DNA from 3 places in the Nocardioides marinus genome. Region 3 is predicted to be linked to each of the others. Evidence: predicted binding sites of a transcription regulator. Region 3 holds the regulator's gene; each other region holds the start of a gene.
What was found. The regulator LexA, encoded in region 3, represses DNA repair genes until DNA is damaged. The targets are predictions, from matches to a motif close to TCGAACANNTGTTCGA.
Positions count from the first base shown of each region.

Region 1: the regulator LexA is predicted to act here: its motif matches at 3,590-3,605, upstream of BKA05_RS14415 (alpha-ketoglutarate-dependent dioxygenase AlkB).
Region 2: the regulator LexA is predicted to act here: its motif matches at 3,493-3,508, upstream of BKA05_RS10635 (DUF6504 family protein).

Region 1 covers NZ_JACBZI010000001.1:3,033,658-3,039,120, reverse strand. Annotated here, with positions in the region: gene BKA05_RS14435 (SRPBCC domain-containing protein) at 1-207, shown strand, start outside; gene BKA05_RS14430 (DUF2207 domain-containing protein) at 265-2,001, shown strand; gene BKA05_RS14425 (LemA family protein) at 2,033-2,593, shown strand; gene BKA05_RS14420 (hypothetical protein) at 2,654-2,797, opposite strand; gene BKA05_RS14415 (alpha-ketoglutarate-dependent dioxygenase AlkB) at 2,941-3,567, opposite strand; gene BKA05_RS14410 (ABC transporter ATP-binding protein) at 3,753-4,517, shown strand; gene BKA05_RS14405 (FtsX-like permease family protein) at 4,521-5,463, shown strand, end outside.
Region 2 covers NZ_JACBZI010000001.1:2,247,678-2,253,140, forward strand. Annotated here, with positions in the region: gene BKA05_RS10630 (DNA polymerase III subunit alpha) at 1-3,408, opposite strand, end outside; gene BKA05_RS10635 (DUF6504 family protein) at 3,669-4,061, shown strand; gene BKA05_RS10640 (SAV_6107 family HEPN domain-containing protein) at 4,107-4,565, shown strand; gene BKA05_RS10645 (hypothetical protein) at 4,632-5,153, opposite strand; gene BKA05_RS10650 (IS30 family transposase) at 5,240-5,463, opposite strand, start outside.
Region 3 covers NZ_JACBZI010000001.1:503,174-508,636, forward strand. Annotated here, with positions in the region: gene BKA05_RS02535 (alkaline phosphatase D family protein) at 1-1,560, opposite strand, end outside; gene lexA (transcriptional repressor LexA) at 1,760-2,491, opposite strand; gene BKA05_RS02545 (SDR family oxidoreductase) at 2,649-3,461, shown strand; gene BKA05_RS02550 (LysM peptidoglycan-binding domain-containing protein) at 3,685-4,077, shown strand; gene BKA05_RS02555 (hypothetical protein) at 4,338-4,685, opposite strand; gene BKA05_RS02560 (ATP-binding protein) at 4,960-5,463, shown strand, end outside.

The sequences.
Region 1 (5,463 bases), 2.5 Mb from region 3:
CCACCCCCGGCGCCGGCGGCGGCGCGCCCGGCCCCCCCGCCGTCGTCGCCGGCCCCCCGTCCCGCGCCCGCGGCGACGGGAGCCGACGACTCGCTGGACCTCGGGGCGACCGTGCTGCCGGTCCTGCTGCGGACCTACGGTCCTCGGCTCGCGGCGGTGCTGGGCCTGGTGGCGCTGCTCGTCGTCGTACGCCGGATCCTGCGGTAGCCGGTCGTCGGGTCACGCCCCGTCCTGCCCCGCGCGCGCGGCACTAGGCTCCGGGGCGTGACTCGCCTCCTCGGCCTGCTCCTGGGTCTGGTCCTGCTGTGCGGCCTCGTCCTCGCACCCGCCGCCTTCTACGGTCTGGAGGACTCCGGCGGCGGCAGCGAGCCGACCTCGATCAGCAGGTACGACGTCGACATGGTCGTCCGCGCCGACGGCTCGGCGCGCGTGCGCGAGACGATCGTGCTGGAGGTCTCGACCTACGACCGGCACGGCATCTTCCGCTTCTTCGACCGCGCCGACTCCGCGGTCGACGGTGGCCGGGTGCGGCCCCGCGACGTCGAGGTGCTGCGCGACGGCGCACGGGAGGACTGGGTGACCGAGTCCTCCGGCGCGGGGCGCTACCTCGTGTGGCGCATCGGCGACGCCGAGGTGACGCTGACCCCCGGCTCCCACACCTACCGGCTGACCTACGAGCTGGCCGACGTGCTCACCGAGGGCGAGGACGGGCGCGCCGAGCTGCGCTGGGACGTCGTGCCCGGCGGCTGGGCGCAGCGCATCGACGAGGCCGAGGTGTCGCTCAGGCTGCCGGCGGCGACGCTGGGGGAGGTGCGCTGCGACCAGGGCCAGGGGGTGCGCGGCGGCTGCACCGCCGTCGGCGGGGGCACGGACCGGGTCGTCGTGGTGACCGGCCCGCTGGCCCCACGCACCCCCGTCACGGTGACGGCCACGCTCGACCTGCCCGCCCCGCCTGCGCAGGAGACCCTGCCGTGGGCGCCGCGTCTCGACCCGGTGCTCGGCACCCGGGTCTGGCTGCTGGTCGTCGTCGTCCTGCTCGGACTGCTCGCCCTGGCCTACGGCGCCCTGCTCGCGCACCGGGCCCGCGAGCGACAGCCCGGGCTCCCGCTGACCTACGCGCCGCCGGCGGGGCTGGGCCCCGCCCAGGGCTACTACGTGGCCAGGGAGCGGGTCGGCCGCGAGCGTTACGTGGCCTCGCTGCTGCACGCCGCGGAGCGGGGGGCGCTGACCCTCGTCCCGCACGATGACGGGTGGACCATCCAGCGCCACGGGGACCCACGGGTCGAGGCCGACCTCGACGACGTCACCCGTCAGGTCATCGGCGTGGCCCGGCGCGGCGGCAGCTTCACCTTCACCCGCAAGAGCGTCGAGGCGGGCAAGAGGCTCAAGCGGGAGACCGACGAGTTCGAGGCTGCGGTGCGGCAGTGGGGCCGGGACTCCGGCACCGTGGTGCGGGCGGGGCTGGGCGGTTTCGGTGGCGTGCTGGTCCTGCTCGCTGCAGCGCTCGCGGTCGTCGCGGTCGTGGTCAACCCGTTCGGGATGAGTGCCTGGGCGCTGCTGCCCGGTGGCCTCGCCGTGGGCGCGGCGCCGCTGCTGGTGCCCGGGGCGGGCACCCGGCGTACCTCCCTGGGGCGTCGGCTGTGGTCGGAGGTGGGGGGCTTCGAGCGGGTGCTGTCGACCCCGTCGAGCAAGCAGCGCTTCGACTTCGGCGATCGCCACGACCTCTACACCGCCTACGTGCCGTGGGCCGTCGCCTTCGACTGCGCCAAGGAGTGGGCGGCCAAGTACCGCTTCGAGGTCGGCGAGGACCCGCCGGCCCCGCACTGGGCCGCGTGGTACGCCGGCAGCTCGGGCTCGGCCTGGACCGACCGGATCGCCCACGACCTCGAGCAGAGCGTGGACTCGGCCATCTCGGCGTACAACGCGACGCAGTCCTCCTCCTCGAGCGGGGGCGGTGGCGGTGGCGGCGGTGGCGGCGGAGGTGGCGGCGGGTCCTGGTGACAGCCGTGACGGGGCCCGCCAGGATGGGCCCATGATCCCCCTGCTGATCGTCCTGGCCGTCGTCGTGCTCCTCGTGGGCTTCGTCGTCGTCGGCTTCAACAAGCTGCGCACCGCCGACATCGCCGCGCAGGAGGCGCTGGGCGGCATCGACGTCCAGCTGACCCGCCGCGCCGACCTCGTGCCCAACCTCGTCGAGACGGTCAAGGGGTACGCCGCGCACGAGAGCGGGGTCCTCGAGGAGGTGACCCGGGCGCGGGCCGGGGTCGCGCAGGCCGCCGGGGGGAACGATGTGGCCGCCCGGGCCGCCGCCGACGCCGCGCTGCAGCAGGCCCTGGTGCGACTCAACGCCGTGGCCGAGGCCTACCCCGACCTCAAGGCCGACCAGACCTTCCTCGAGCTCCAGCGCCAGCTGGCGCAAACCGAGGACCAGATCGCCTTCTCCCGGCAGTACTACAACGACGCCACCCGCACCCTCAACACGCTGGTCGCGACCATCCCGTGGATGTTCCTGTCCGGCGTCGCCGGTGTCGGGCGGCGGGAGTTCTACGACGCCCCGCAGGGGCACGACGCTCCGCCGCAGGTGTCCTTCTGAGGCTGCCGGGTCGGGTGCTGCACCGGCTCGGCACCGCTCGGGTCAGCCGATGAGTGCCGGTCAGCCGATGAGCGCCATGAGCGCGACGACGAGCACCGCGAGGGCGATGGCCACGATGCCCACGAGGAAGAGCTGACCCCGACCCTCCGGCGTGGGTGTGCGAGCGGCACCGGGTGGCACCGGCGTCGGCCGGGGCTGGTCCATGCTCGCCTCCTGGTGGTCGACCTGGGGGGCTGGTCGGCCGCCGTCATCCTTTACCTTGACCTTTACCTTGCGCTACCCCCGACGGGGATGCGGACCGGTCCGGTCCCTGAGGGATCCTCGATGGGGCCGCGGCGGGCGCGGCCTCAGAACACGCCGAAGGGTCGGAACTGCACCGAGAGTCGCGGGCCGGCCGAGGCGACCTTCGGGACCGCGTGCTCCCACGTGCGTTGGCAGCTGCCGCCCATGACCAGGAGGTCCCCGTGCCCGAGCTCGAAGGCCAGGCTCTCGCCCCCGCCGCGCGGGCGCAGCATCAGTCGGCGCGGGTCGCCCACCGAGACGATGGCGACCATGGTGTCGTGGCTGGAGCCGCGGCCGATGGTGTCGCCGTGCCAGGCCACGCTGTCGCGGCCGTCGCGGTAGTAGCAGCAGCCCGCCGTGCGGAACGGCTCACCGAGCTCGTCGGCGTAGTGCTCGCTGAGGGCGTCGCGGGCCTCGGTCAGCACGGGGTGGGGCAGCTCCTGGTCGATCATGTAGGTGTAGACCAGTCGCGGCACGTCGACCAGCCGGTCGTACATCTGGCGCCTCTCCGCGCGCCACGGGACGCGTGCGACCAGGGCGTCGAACACCTCGTCGGGGTCCGGCAGCCAGGTCCGGCGCACGTCGACCCACGCGCCGTGGGCCAGCGGGTGGCGCTCGGCGGCGGCCAGCGCCCCGACCAGTGACTCCCGACCCTGCGGCTGGTCGGCGAAGAGCGTGCCCTGGAAGTCCATGGCCCCCAGGATACGTCGCAGGTCGAACAGGTGTTCGACGCAGTCCCGGGCGTGTCGTGACCCGCCGACGTGCCGAGCCGGCGTATTGATACGCCGGCTCGGCGGGAGCGGGGGGGTGACGGGGTCGGGGTCCTCTCAGGGGGAACCCGGTGGCGCGGGTCCCCGGGGTCGGCGAGAGTGGACCCATGACCGTGGCGGCCAGCGTGCGTGACCTGACGAAGACCTACGGCTCGGGCCAGACGGAGGTGCGCGCGCTCGACGGCGTGACCCTCGACATCGGGGCGGGGGAGTTCACCGCCGTCATGGGCCCCAGCGGCTCGGGCAAGTCGACCCTCATGCACTGCTGTGCGGCCCTGGACACCGCCGACTCCGGCTCGGTGCGCATCGGCGAGGTGGAGCTGACCGGCCTGAAGGACAAGGCGCTGACCGCGCTGCGGCGCGACGAGATCGGCTTCGTCTTCCAGTCCTTCAACCTCGTGCCGACCCTGACCGCGAAGGAGAACATCCTGCTCCCGCTGGCGATCGCCGGGCGCCGTCCGGACTCCGCGTGGTTCGACCAGGTGGTCGCGACGGTGGGCCTCGACGACCGGTTGGGCCACCGTCCGAACCAGCTCTCCGGGGGGCAGCAGCAGCGGGTCGCGGTGGCCCGCGCGCTGGCCAGCCGGCCGCGGATCGTCTTCGCCGACGAGCCGACCGGCAACCTCGACAGCCGGTCGGGTGCCGAGGTGCTCAGCCTGCTGCGCCGCAGCGTCGACGAGCACCAGCAGACCATCGTCATGGTCACCCACGACCCGGTCGCGGCGGCGTACACCGACCGCGTGGTCTTCCTCGCCGACGGCCGGGTCGTCGACGAGCTGCGCTCTCCCGACCGCGAGGCCGTGCTCGAGGTCATGGCGCGCATGACCGAGGCCGCCGCCCCGCGCGACGACGCCGCGGCCCAGGAGGCCTGAGCCGTGCTCCGCGTCTCCCTGCGCAGCCTGCTCGGCCGCAAGGTGCGGCTGTTGATGAGCACCTTCGCGATCGTGCTCGGCGTCTCCTTCGTCGTCGGCACGTTGGTCTTCTCCGACACGCTGCAACGCTCCTTCGACTCGATCTTCGCCTCCTCCGCCGGCGACGTGGTCGTGCGGCCGGACGGCCAGGGCGGCGGTCCCCCCGGCTCGCGCACCGTCCCGGGCGACGTCGTGGCCGAGCTCGCGGCCCTCCCCGGCGCGGCGCGTGCCGACGGGCAGGTGGCCTCGATCGGCGTCTACGTCATCGACACCGACGACCGGCCGGTCGGTGGCTTCGGCCCGCCGGCCCTGGGCCAGGGGTGGAGCGACGCCCCCGCCGTCGACGGCCGCGAGGGCCTGGTGATCGTCGAGGGACGCGCACCCCAGGGGCCCCAGGACGTCGTGGTCGACACCCGGACCGCCGAGCGTGCGGGGTACGCCGTCGGCGACACGGTCCCGATCCAGACCCCCGGGGAGCAGGCGCGGGTCGAGCCGACGCTGGTCGGCCTGGCCGACTTCGCCGACGGAGGATCGCTCAACGGCGCCACCCTCGCCGCCTTCGACGCCGCCACCGCACAGGAGCTGTTCCTCGGCGGGCAGGACGCCTGGACCGAGGTGTGGGTGACCGCCGCCGAGGGCGTGAGCCAGGAGGAGCTGGCCGAGCAGGTGCGCGAGGTGCTCGGTGGGGACCTCGAGGCCGTCACCGGCGACGAGGCTGCCGAGTCCAACGCGGCCGACCTGCAGGAGGCGATCGGCTTCCTCGAGACCTTCCTGCTGGTCTTCGCCGGCGTCGCCCTGGTCGTGGGGGCCTTCCTCATCGTCAACACCTTCTCGATCCTGGTGGCCCAGCGCTCCCGCGAGCTGGCGCTGCTGCGCGCCCTGGGGGCCAGCCGCCGCCAGGTCACGG
Region 2 (5,463 bases), 1.7 Mb from region 3:
GCGCTGACCGAGCAGGTCGCGGCTGCGGGTCACCCCGAGGGCGTCGAGGAAGGGGCCGTAGGTGTCGACGACGTGCCGGCTGGCATCGAGGCCGAGGATCTCCAGCTCCGCGCGCATCCGCTCCTCCCCGGTCATCTCGGGCAGCCCGGAGAGCTCGCCGTCTCCGGGGGCGTCCCCGAGGTCGAGGGCCAGCTGGACCGACTCCACGGGCTCCGGGGGCGGGGCCGTGCGCGCCTGGGCCGAGGAGCGGCCCCAGATCCCGTCGCGGCGGCCCCCCTGGTCGGTCCCGAGGTCGGCAGGGCGCCGGTCGCCACGCAGGTCGCGCTCCCCCACCGACTCCGCACCGCGCTGGCGCTCGCGCACGTCGGCGTCGCTGGAGTTGCGTGCGGCAGCCGCGTCGGCCACCGCGACCGAGCGGGCAGGGGTGCGGGAGCGCCCGGCCCCACGACCGGCCCCACGACCGGCCCCACGCCCGGTCCCGCGCCCCCGGGCGGCGCGGTCGACCGCACGGCCGTGCCGGTCGAGCTCGGCCACCTGCAGCAGCAGGTCGCGACGGGTGACGGCCCCGCGTCGGCGTACGTCGGCGCCGGAGGTGTCCTCCAGGCCGTAGGTCGCGTCGAAGCCACCGGCCAGCACCAGCCGCTCCACGACCGGGCGGGAGACCCGCGCCCGGTGCCAGAAGTCGCTCAGCGAGTGGTAGGGCCGGGCCGCGACGATCCGCTCGACCTCGGTCTCGCTGATCCCCTTGACCTCCGAGAGGGCCAGGCGGATGCCCCAGCGCCTGGTGCCCTCGGGCTGCTGGTCGGTCCACCACGGCGCCCCGGGGCCGGGGCCGGGCCCCTCGTCGAGCACCTCGACGGCGTACTCCCTCCCGCTGCGGCCCACGTCGAGACCGAGCACCTCGATGCCGCAGTGCCGGGCGTCCTCGAGGATCAGGCGCTTGGGGTACATGCCGGGGTCGTGGGTGAGCACCCCGGCCAGGAAGTGCGCCGGCCAGTGCGCCTTGAGCCAGGCCGACTGGAAGGTCGGCAGCGCGAAGGCGGCCGCGTGGGCCTTGCAGAACCCGAAGGAGGCGAAAGCCTCCAGCACCGACCAGACCTCCTCCACCACGTGCATGGGGTAGCCCCGGCCCAGGGCGCGGGGGAAGAACCACACCCTGGTCTCGGCCATGCCCTCGCGGTCACCGAGCGCGCGGCGCTTCTCGTCGGCCTCCGCGAACGTGACACCGGCGAAGCGGCTGATGATCTCGATGACCTGCTCGTGGAAGACCACGACGCCGCGGGTGGGGCCCAGGATCGGGCGCAGGTCGTCGTGGAGGTAGCGCGCGGCCTTCCACCCCTGCTTGACCTCGAGGTAGGGGGTGATCATGTCGCTCTTGACCGGCCCGGGACGGAACAGCGAGATGTCGGTGATGACGTCCTCGAAGGTCTCGATGCCGGACTTGCCGACCAGCTCGCGCTGGCCCGGCGACTCGATCTGGAAGATCCCCAGCGTCCGTGCGGTCGAGATCATCTCGTAGGTCGCGGGGTCGTCGTGGGGCACCTGCTGCTGGTCGTCGAGGTCGACCTCGACCCCCTCGACGCGGCGGATCTCGGCGACGGCGTGGGCCATCGAGGACTGCATCCGGATGCCGAGCACGTCGAGCTTGAGCAGCCCGAGGTCCTCGACGTCGTCCTTGTCGAACTGACTCATCGGGAACCCCGCGAACGACGCCTCCACCGGGGTGCGGTCGAGCAGCGTGGCGTCGGAGAGCAGCACGCCGCACGGGTGCACCGCGACGTGCCGCGGCAGGCCGTCGAGGCGCTCGACGAGCTGGAACATCAGGTCCAGCCGCTGCTCCCCCAACCCGCTGGCGCGCAGCTCGGGCAGCTCGCGCAGCGCGGTGCGGGCATCGCGCGCGCGGATGTGCGGGAAGGCCTTCGCGATGGCGTCGGTCTCCAGCGGCGGCATGCCCAGGGCGGCACCGACGTCGCGCACGGCGTGCCGCACCCGGTAGGTGTCCATCATCGACACGCACACGCAGCGCTCGCCGCCGTAGCGGTCGAGGATCGCCTCGTAGACCTCGGTGCGGCGTGCGGACTCCACGTCGACGTCGATGTCGGGCAGCGCCTGGCGCAACGGCGAGAGGAAGCGCTCCATCAGCAGCTGGTGGCGGATCGGGTCGACCCCGGAGATGCCGAGCAGGTAGGTCACCAGGCTGCCCGCGCCGGAGCCGCGGGCCGCGACCCGGACGCCGAGCTCCTTGATCAGGTCGGTGACGTCACCGACGGTGAGGAAGTACGACGCGTAGCCGAGGTCGCGGATCACCCCGAGCTCGTCGTCGAGGCGCTTCCACACCACCGCCAGGCCGCTGCCGCCGTAGCGGCCGCCGATCGCCCCCTCGCAGCGGGCGCGCAGTGCCGTGTCGGCGTCGGGGTGGTCGGTGGAGAGGGAGAACTCCGGGAAGTGCACCTCCCCCAGGCCGAGGTCGCCACGGGGGTCGAGGGCGCAGCGCTCGGCCAGCGCGCGGGTGCGGGCCAGCAGCCGCGCGGCGTCGGAGGGCCCGCCGCCGGCGGCGTGCGCGACCTCGTCGGCCACCTGGCGCATCTGGCGCCCGGACTTCAGGTGCCCCTCGGCGTTGGTGCGGTCCACGTGGCGCCGGTCCAGGGCGACCAGCCGGCGGGCGGCGTCGAGGACGTCGGCCGTGGCCGCGTCGCGGCGCTCGGCGTAGCGGACCTGGTTGGTCAGCACCGTGGGCAGGCCGACCTCGGCGGCCACCCGGGCCAGGTGGGCGGCCCGGGTCGCGGAGCCGGGCAGCCGGTGGTGGACCAGCTCGACCTGCAGGCAACCGGTCGGCACCAGGGCGCGCCAGCGGGCCAGCTCGGCGCGGACCAGGTCGTCGCGGCGCCCCTCCAGCGCCGGCCCGAGGACCGAGCCCGGGCCGAGCAGGACGACCACGTCGCCGGAGCCGAGCAGCGCGGCGACCTCGGGGCTCTCCGGGTCGAGCACGGGCGTGCCGCGCTCGCCGGCGAGGTGGGTGGCCGAGAGGATCCGGCACACCGCGGCCCAGCCGCCGCGGCCGCCCCCGGGGCCGGCCGCGTGCGCGAGGAGAGTCACCCGCGGCAGGCGCGGGTCGCGGAAGGCGCCTCCGCGCACCGGCGTACGACGGCGGCTGCCGGGCTCCCCTGCCGGGCCGTCGCCCGGCGCGGTCGGACGGTAGGCGAGGTCCACGCCGAGGACCGGGGAGATGCCGGCGACCTGGCAGGCCTTGGCGAACTTCACCGCGCCGTAGGTGCCGTCGCGGTCGGTGAGCGCCAGCAGGTCCATGCCGTGCTCGACGGCCCGCTCCACCAGGCGCGGGGGCAGCGAGGCGCCGTGGCGCAGGGAGTAGCCGGAGGCCACGTGCAGGTGGGGGAACGGGTCGCGCACGGCTCGCTCCTTCGTCTCGTCTCGGCTCGACCCCGGACAGCTCCTCGACCGCTGCTCGCACGCCTCTCAGGGACCCGAGAAGCGTCGAACACGTGTTCGAAGAGGGCGTCAGCGTAACCCCGCTCGAGCGCGGCCGGTCAAGTCCTTGACGGACTGTCGGAGGTCGGGAGTACCGTCGTCATCGTTCGAACATCCGTTCGATCGCACGAGGGTCGAGGGAGCCCCGGGCCACGCGCCCGGGAGGAGGACGGTGAGTGAGGATGCGACGCTACGACGAGCCCGTGGAGGTACGCCGCGGCCCGGTCCCCGGCTGGCCCGGCGAGGGCCCGGCCCAGCTGCTGTGGCGGGGGCGGCTGTGGAAGGTGCGCGCCGTGGTCGCGCACTGGGTGGAGACCGGCCCCTGGTGGCAGCACGCCCACGTGCACGCGGTCATCGGCTCCGAGGAGAGCAGCGCTGAGGGCAGCGCTGGGACCAGCGGAACCGACGGGACCGCCCTGCTCGAGGAGCTGCTCGGCGAGCGGGAGGTCTGGCGGGTGGAGGCCGGCCGCGGCCCCGGCCGCCCCGAGCCCCAGGGACTGCCGACCACCGGGGTCCTCGAGCTGACCCACGACACCGCCGAGGGCCGCTGGCAGCTCGTCGGCTGCACCGACTGACCCGCTGACCGACCCGCTGACCGACCCTGAGACCTGGAGAGACAGATGTCCCCGCAGACCCCGTACCTGCTGCCCGCCACCACCCACTCCTACCTCGCCCGCGCGGCGGAGTCGCTCGCCGAGGCCACCGCCTCGCGCGACGTCCCGACCCGCTACGCCTGCGCCCACGTCGCGGCGCTGCGTGCCGCGGCGGCGCTGCTCGCCGCCCGGGCGCGCCCCCGGCCGACCCGCGGACGACGCCAGAAGAACGCCTGGGTGCTGCTGACCGAGGTCGCCCCCGAGCTCGCGGAGTGGGCGACGTTCTTCTCCGCCGGCGCGGCCAAGCGCGCGGCCGCCGAGGCCGGCTCACGACGTGCCGTCACCGAGCGCGAGGCCGACGACCTGGTGCGCGACGCCGACCGGTTCCTCGCCGTCGTCGAGCAGTCGCTCGGCCTGGTCCCCCACGCCGTCGGTGCCGGCACCGTCCTCCCCACCGGCAGGCTCGTCGAGCACCGCGCCGGCTGACGCCGAGAGTCACTCGCGCACGGCCGAGACGTCACTCGCGCACGGTCGACGTACGAGCGGGGAGCCTCAGACCGCGCCGCGGTCGACCCGGGACCGGGTGGCGCGCAGGTGCTCGGACGTGCTCGGGTGCCACATCGCGACCAGCAGCGCCACGATGAGGGCGATCGCGAGGTAGCTCAGCACCAGGAACGTCGTGGGCGGGTCGACGCGCATGCCCGAGCCGGTCGCCACGACGGTCATCACCAGCAGCACGGTCAGGCAGACCCGCGCCCAGTGGTGACCGTGGGCGTAGAACATCGCGAGCACGGCGATCAGGGCCGCGACCGTCACGAACAGCACGGCGGAGACCGCGAAGAACTGCGGCACCGCGATCGGCCGCTCGTCCATCAGGTAGTCCAGGCCGCGCTGCGCCACGATCTCCCGGGCGTCGCGGTGACCCTCGGCCCAGTTGAGCACCATCCGCTCGCGCAGCAGCCCCACGAGGGCGACGCTGAGCAGGCCGAGCCCCAGGAAGCTCGCCAGCAGCGCCAGCGAGATCCGGTGCGCCGCAGGCGCCTCCACCGGGCGGTCGTCGAGGTCGGTGCTCACGGCCCCGACTCTACGACCCGAGACTCGATGCACCCACAGGGTGCCGACTCCGTCCACGACGTTGTGCAGGTGTTGGGGGGGCGAATTCAGCCGGTCGTCGCAACAGGTGGATCTGACGGTCCGGACAGTAGTGCTTCGAGTTCTTCCGCGGGAGTGCGCCACTTCAGTGTCTTGCGGGGGCGTGCGTTGAGCTGGGCTGCCACTTGGTCGAGCATCCCAGGCCCGTAGAAGGAGAGGTCTGTGCCCTTGGGCAGGTACTGACGCAGCAGACCGTTGGTGTTCTCGTTGCTCCCGCGCTGCCAAGGGGAGT
Region 3 (5,463 bases):
CACGAGCGGCGTGAGCTGCGGCGCGCCGGTGATGTCCTTGAGGTTGTTCGAGGTGACCGAGGAGCACACGAACTCCACCCCGTAGGAGTCGCCGTAGAGCGGCTGCGTGGAGGTGTCCAGCGGCAGCTCGCAGGCCCACCCGGAGTGGATGTCGCCGGTGATGAACAAGACGTCCTTGACCTGGTGGTCGCGGATGTGGCCGAGGACCTCGCGGCGGTCGGCGGTGTAGCCGTCCCACTGGTCGACGTTGTAGGGCGCGCCGTCGCCGGGGAGGATGCCGGTCACGTCGTTGATGGGGTCGATCAGGTCGTTGGGCAGGTCGCCGAAGGTGACCGGCGCGATCATCACCGGGTTACCGATGACCTTCCACTGCGGCGCGTGGTCGCCGCGGGTGAGTGACTCCTTGAGCCAGGCCATCTGCTTCTTGCCGGTGATGGAGCGGGACGGGTCGCTCACCTCGGCCTCGAGCGCCGGCACGGGTGTCGGCGCGAGCGTGGAGACCTGCTCGTCGCGATAGGTGCGCAGGTCGAGCATCGAGACCTCGGCGAGGTTGCCGAAGCGCAGCCGACGGTAGAGGCGGGTGCCGTCGCCCAGGGCAGCGGTCCCGTCCATCCGCACCGGCATCCACTCGTCGTACGCGCGGTGGGCGCGGGCACGGCGGACCTTGTAGTCACCCTCGGACTCGTCGTGGTTCTCCGCGCCGTTCTTCCACTGGTCGTTGGTGACCTCGTGGTCGTCCCAGGTGAGGATCCACGAGTAGCGCGCGTGCAGGGCCTGCAGGTCGGGGTCGGCCTTGTAGTTGGCGTGCCGGCGGCGGTAGTCCTCGAGGCTGACCATCTCGTGCGGCGGGTCGTGCGGGCGGACGACGACGTTGTCCTGGCCCATGCCGTACTCGCCGGTGGGGTACTCGTAGAGGTAGTCGCCGAGGTGGAGGACGGCGTGGAGGTCCTCGCGCGCCGCGAGGCCGCGGTAGGAGCTGAAGAAGCCGGCCTCGAGGTTGGCGCAGGACACGACCCCGAAGCGCAGGTTGTCCAGGGCGGCGCGCTTGCGCGGCGCCGTGCGCAGGCGGCCGACGGGGCTCTTCTGGCCGAGGGCGCGGAAGCGGTAGAAGTACTCGGTGTCCGGCTTGAGGCCCCTGGCGTCGAGCTTGACCGTGTGGTCGCGCCCGGCGCTGGTGCGGAACCGGCCCTTGCTGACGACCTTGCGGAACCGCTTGTCCTTGGCCACCTGCCAGGTGACGGTGACCGGCCCGCCCTTGCCCGAGCCGGCCGTGGCCGCAGGGGTGGGGGTGACGCGGGTCCAGATGACGACCCGGCGCGGCAACGGGTCACCCGAGGCGACCCCGTGCTGGAAGACCTCGTGCGTCGCCTTCCCGCGCTCGGCCCCGTCGGCCGCACCGGGCTGCCCCGTCGGGTCGGCCTGCGCAGGGCGTACGCCGCTGCCGAGCACCCCGGCCGCGGCGGCTCCCGCGGCGCCGGTCGCGAGGACGGTGCGGCGGGGCAACGCGGAGGGGGAGGAGGACGAGGTGGGGGGCGTCGTCGGCGGCTTCGTCGAGGTCACGACTCATCCAACGACGCCGCCCCCTGTTTCGTGACGGTTTCGCCGGAGTGAGCACCGTCCGTTCACCCGGTGCTCACCAGGCGACCGCCCGCGACCCGGTGGACGAGCGGGCGTCGAGACCCCGCGCCTACCGGTGGTCGAGCAGTGAGGAGCGCCAGCGACGAGCGGGCGTCGAGACCACCCGCCGCCGGCGTACCCCTCAGACCTTGCGCAGCACGGCGGTGACGATGCCGAGGATGGTGGCGTGGGTGCCGTCGATCGGCTCGAAGGCGTCGTTGTGCGGCAGCAGCCACACCTGCCCGCTCTTGCGGGAGAAGGTCTTCACGGTGGCCTCGCCGTCGATCATCGCGGCGACCATCTGACCGTTCTCGGCGGTGTTGGCCTGGCGGATCACGACGTAGTCGCCGTCGCAGATGGCGGCGTCGATCATCGACTCACCACGCACCTCGAGCAGGAAGAGCTGGCCGTCGCCGACGAGCTGCTTGGGCAGCGGGAAGACGTCCTCGACCTGCTCCTCGGCGAGGATCGGCGCGCCCGCGGCGATCCGGCCGAGCATCGGCACGTAGGAGGCGGCGGGCAGGGTGTCGCCGACCCCGGTCTCGTCGAAGGAGCTCTCGTCGGCCGAGGAGATCGCGCGCCGTGCGGCCATCGACTCGGGCAGGAAGACCTCGAGGGCGCGGGGCCGGCTGCCGTCGCGCTTGATGAAGCCCTTCTCCTCCAGCACCTTCAGCTGGTGGGCCACCGAGGAGGTGCTGGTCAGGCCGACGGCCTGGCCGATCTCGCGCATGCTGGGCGGGTAGCCGCGTTGGGCGACCGCGTCGCGGATGGTCTCCAGCACCTTGGTCTGGCGCGGGGTGAGCCCGCTGGCGTCGGGCGGGCCGTCGGGGAGCGCGCTCACGCCGGGGGCGGCGTCGTCGTGGCTGGTCGCCATGGGGGTCCTCCTGGTTCGACCACCGGCCCGCAGGGTGCGCCCGCGGACGCGGCGGCACGGGTGTGGCACGGCCTGCGTCGTGGTGCTCACACGCTATGACTCATCCGGTCCGCGATCAAACATGTGTTCGAATCGGCGTGTCGAGCACACTCGGGCCATGACGCCCCGCCCGGTCCCCGCCGCCCCCATCCAGCGCAGTGCCGTGGTCACCGGTGCTGCTCGCGGCATCGGCCGCGGGATCGCCGAGCTGCTGGTGGCCCAGGGGTACGCCGTGGTCGTCACCGATGTTGACGGGGAGGCCGTGCAGGCGACCGCGCGGGAGATCGGCGCCGTCGCCGGACTGGCCCATGACGTGCGCGACCCGGAGGCGCACCGCACGGTCGCCGAGGTGGCGGCCGGGCACGGTCGTCTGGTCGCCTGGTTCAACAACGCCGGGGTCGGCGACGACGGGCGACTCTCGGAGCTCTCCGAGGAGCAGGTGCGCCGGCTGGTGGAGGTGAACCTCCTGGGTGTCCTGTGGGGCATGCGCGCTGCGCTGGAGGCCTTCGGCGACGGCTCCGGCGACATCGTCAACACCGCCTCCCTCTCGGGGCTGGGGCCGGTCCCCGGCTACAGCGTGTACGCCGCGACCAAGGCCGCGACCGTGTCGGCCACCATGTCCGTGGCCGCCGAGACGGCGCGTCGGGTGCGGGTGCACGCGATCTGCCCCGACGGGGTCCGGACGGCCATGCTGGACGAGCAGGACCCCGAAGGCCTGGGAGCGGCCCTGGTTCACTCGGGTGGTCGGATCCTGTCGGTGGAGGAGATCGCCGAGGCGGCCGTCGGGCTGGTCGGGACCGGCCGCGTGATCCGGACGGTGCCGGTGTGGCGCGGGGCCCTGATGCGCACCATCTCCCTGGCTCCCGGCGTCGCCGCCAAGGGGACCGCGCTCTTCGCCGCCCAGGGTCGTCGGGCGCTCCGCCGCGGCTGACGGGGTGGGTGGGCTCGCGGCCCACGCAGGGGCAGTCGAACATTTGTTCGCAGAAACCCTTGATCTCGTTCGAACACCTGATCTACTCTCGTACACGTGTTCGATCGAACTGGTGGTCGAGCCGTCGGCCCCAGGCCCGCCCGGTCCTCCCTGACCGGGACTGTCGGTGGTCGTCGGTAGACATCGGTTCGCAGACCCACTCCGCCTTCCCCAGGAGATCCCGATGAGCACCATGGTCCTTCCCGCAGTCCACCTCCCGGCCCGCACCTCCGCCCGTCCGGTTCCGCGCTCGGCACCGCGTTCGGCTGCTGGCACCGACGGCCGTCTGCGCCTGACCCGGCGCGGTCGCCTGGTGGTCTTCGTGGTCGGCCTGCTGGTGGCCGTGGCGATCGCGGTGGCCTTCGCTGGCGGCTCGGTCGCGACCTCGGAGAAGGGGCAGCCGGTGCCCACCGACACGATCGTGGTCGGCACCGGGGTGACCCTGTGGGACATCGCCTCGGCCCGGGCCGAGGGCGGCGACGTCCGCGACATGATGTCGACCATCCAGCAGCTCAACCACCTCGAGAGCGGCATGCTCGTCGCCGGTCAGCGGCTGCGGGTCCCCGCCGACAGCTGAGCGCGACGCGACGGGAGCACCGCCCCGGAAGGGGCGCACAGACTTCGCCGGTCGATTCGACCCCGGCCGGCGAAACCACGGGGAAGACGAGGGGCGGGCCCACGGCGGGACCGCCCCTCGGTGGTGCTGGGCGGGCCGCAAGGTCTGACTGATGTCAGTCAGACCTTGCGGTGCGCGGTCGAACCTTCGACCGCGAACCCGCAGGTTCGACCGATATCAGTCAGACCTTCGCGCACCGGCCGTCCTGGGCGGGGCCAGGCTCAGCGCGCGGCGCGCTTGCCGCCCTTGGGTCGCGGAGCGGGGGGCTCGGTGCCGGGTGCTGGGTCCGGGGCGACGACGCCGAGCTCGCGCAGCAGCCGCAGCCCGACCAACAGGCCGGCGAAGAGGCAGGCCACCGCGCCGAGGGAGGCCAGGGCGAGGAACCACCAGGCGGCGGTCCTGCCCTCGCGTGCGGTCGTGCCGAAGTCGATGGCCGCCCAGACCAGGTAGCCCCAGGCGACGACCAGGCCGGTGACCCCGGCGGTGAGGGCCAGCAGGCGACGGGTCCGGTGGGGTGCCGGGGGGCGCGGGCCGCTGTGCGATCCGTGCTTCCCTCCGCTCCCAGCCACCGCGCCATTGTCCCCGATCGCCCCACGCGTCACGGGGCGAACCGCCGAGCGGTGCGGTCGCGCCCGGTGGCCCACCACGGGCCGAAGGGCCCGAGGAAGGGGCAGGAGGACCCTGATGGGGGATGGGCCGCGGGGTTAGCCTGGCTGGGTGGCCCAGGGACGAGGGGACGAGCCGGACGTCGCGGGCCGCGGTGCCCAGCGGACCGCGGCCGCCGACGCGCCGTCACCTGCGGGCCCACCTGCGGGCCCGCCTGCGGAGCCGCCCGCGGTGCCCATGACCCACCTCGAGGCCGAGGTCGAGCGGGCGGTCCTGGTCGACGACGTCGTACGGGCCGTGGTCGCGGACCTGCTGACGTTGCCGGACGTCGCACGCGTCGCCGTGGCGCTGACCGAGGGAGGGGGGCGTCGGCTGCGCTTCACCTCCGCCACCCGCGGCGGCGACCAGGCGAGCGACCTGGACTGGTGCCACATCGACGCCTACGACGACGTGCCGCTCAACGACGTGGTCCGCACCGGTCGCCCGATCCTGGCGGCGCTCAGCACCCTGGAGGAGCGCTGGCCGTGGCTGGCCCAGAGGGAGGGCGAGGCCGGCCACGTCGCCGCCGCCGTCGTCCCGATGCTGGGCACGAGCATGCGCCTGGGTGGGCTGTTCCTGCTCTACGACCGGCCGCAGACCTTCGGGCCCGAGCAGCGCGAGCTGCTGGAGGGGCTGGCCCGGCGTACGGTCGCGGCGCTGCACGAGGTCAGTGCCCGCCGCGCGGGGCCGGTCGACGACTCC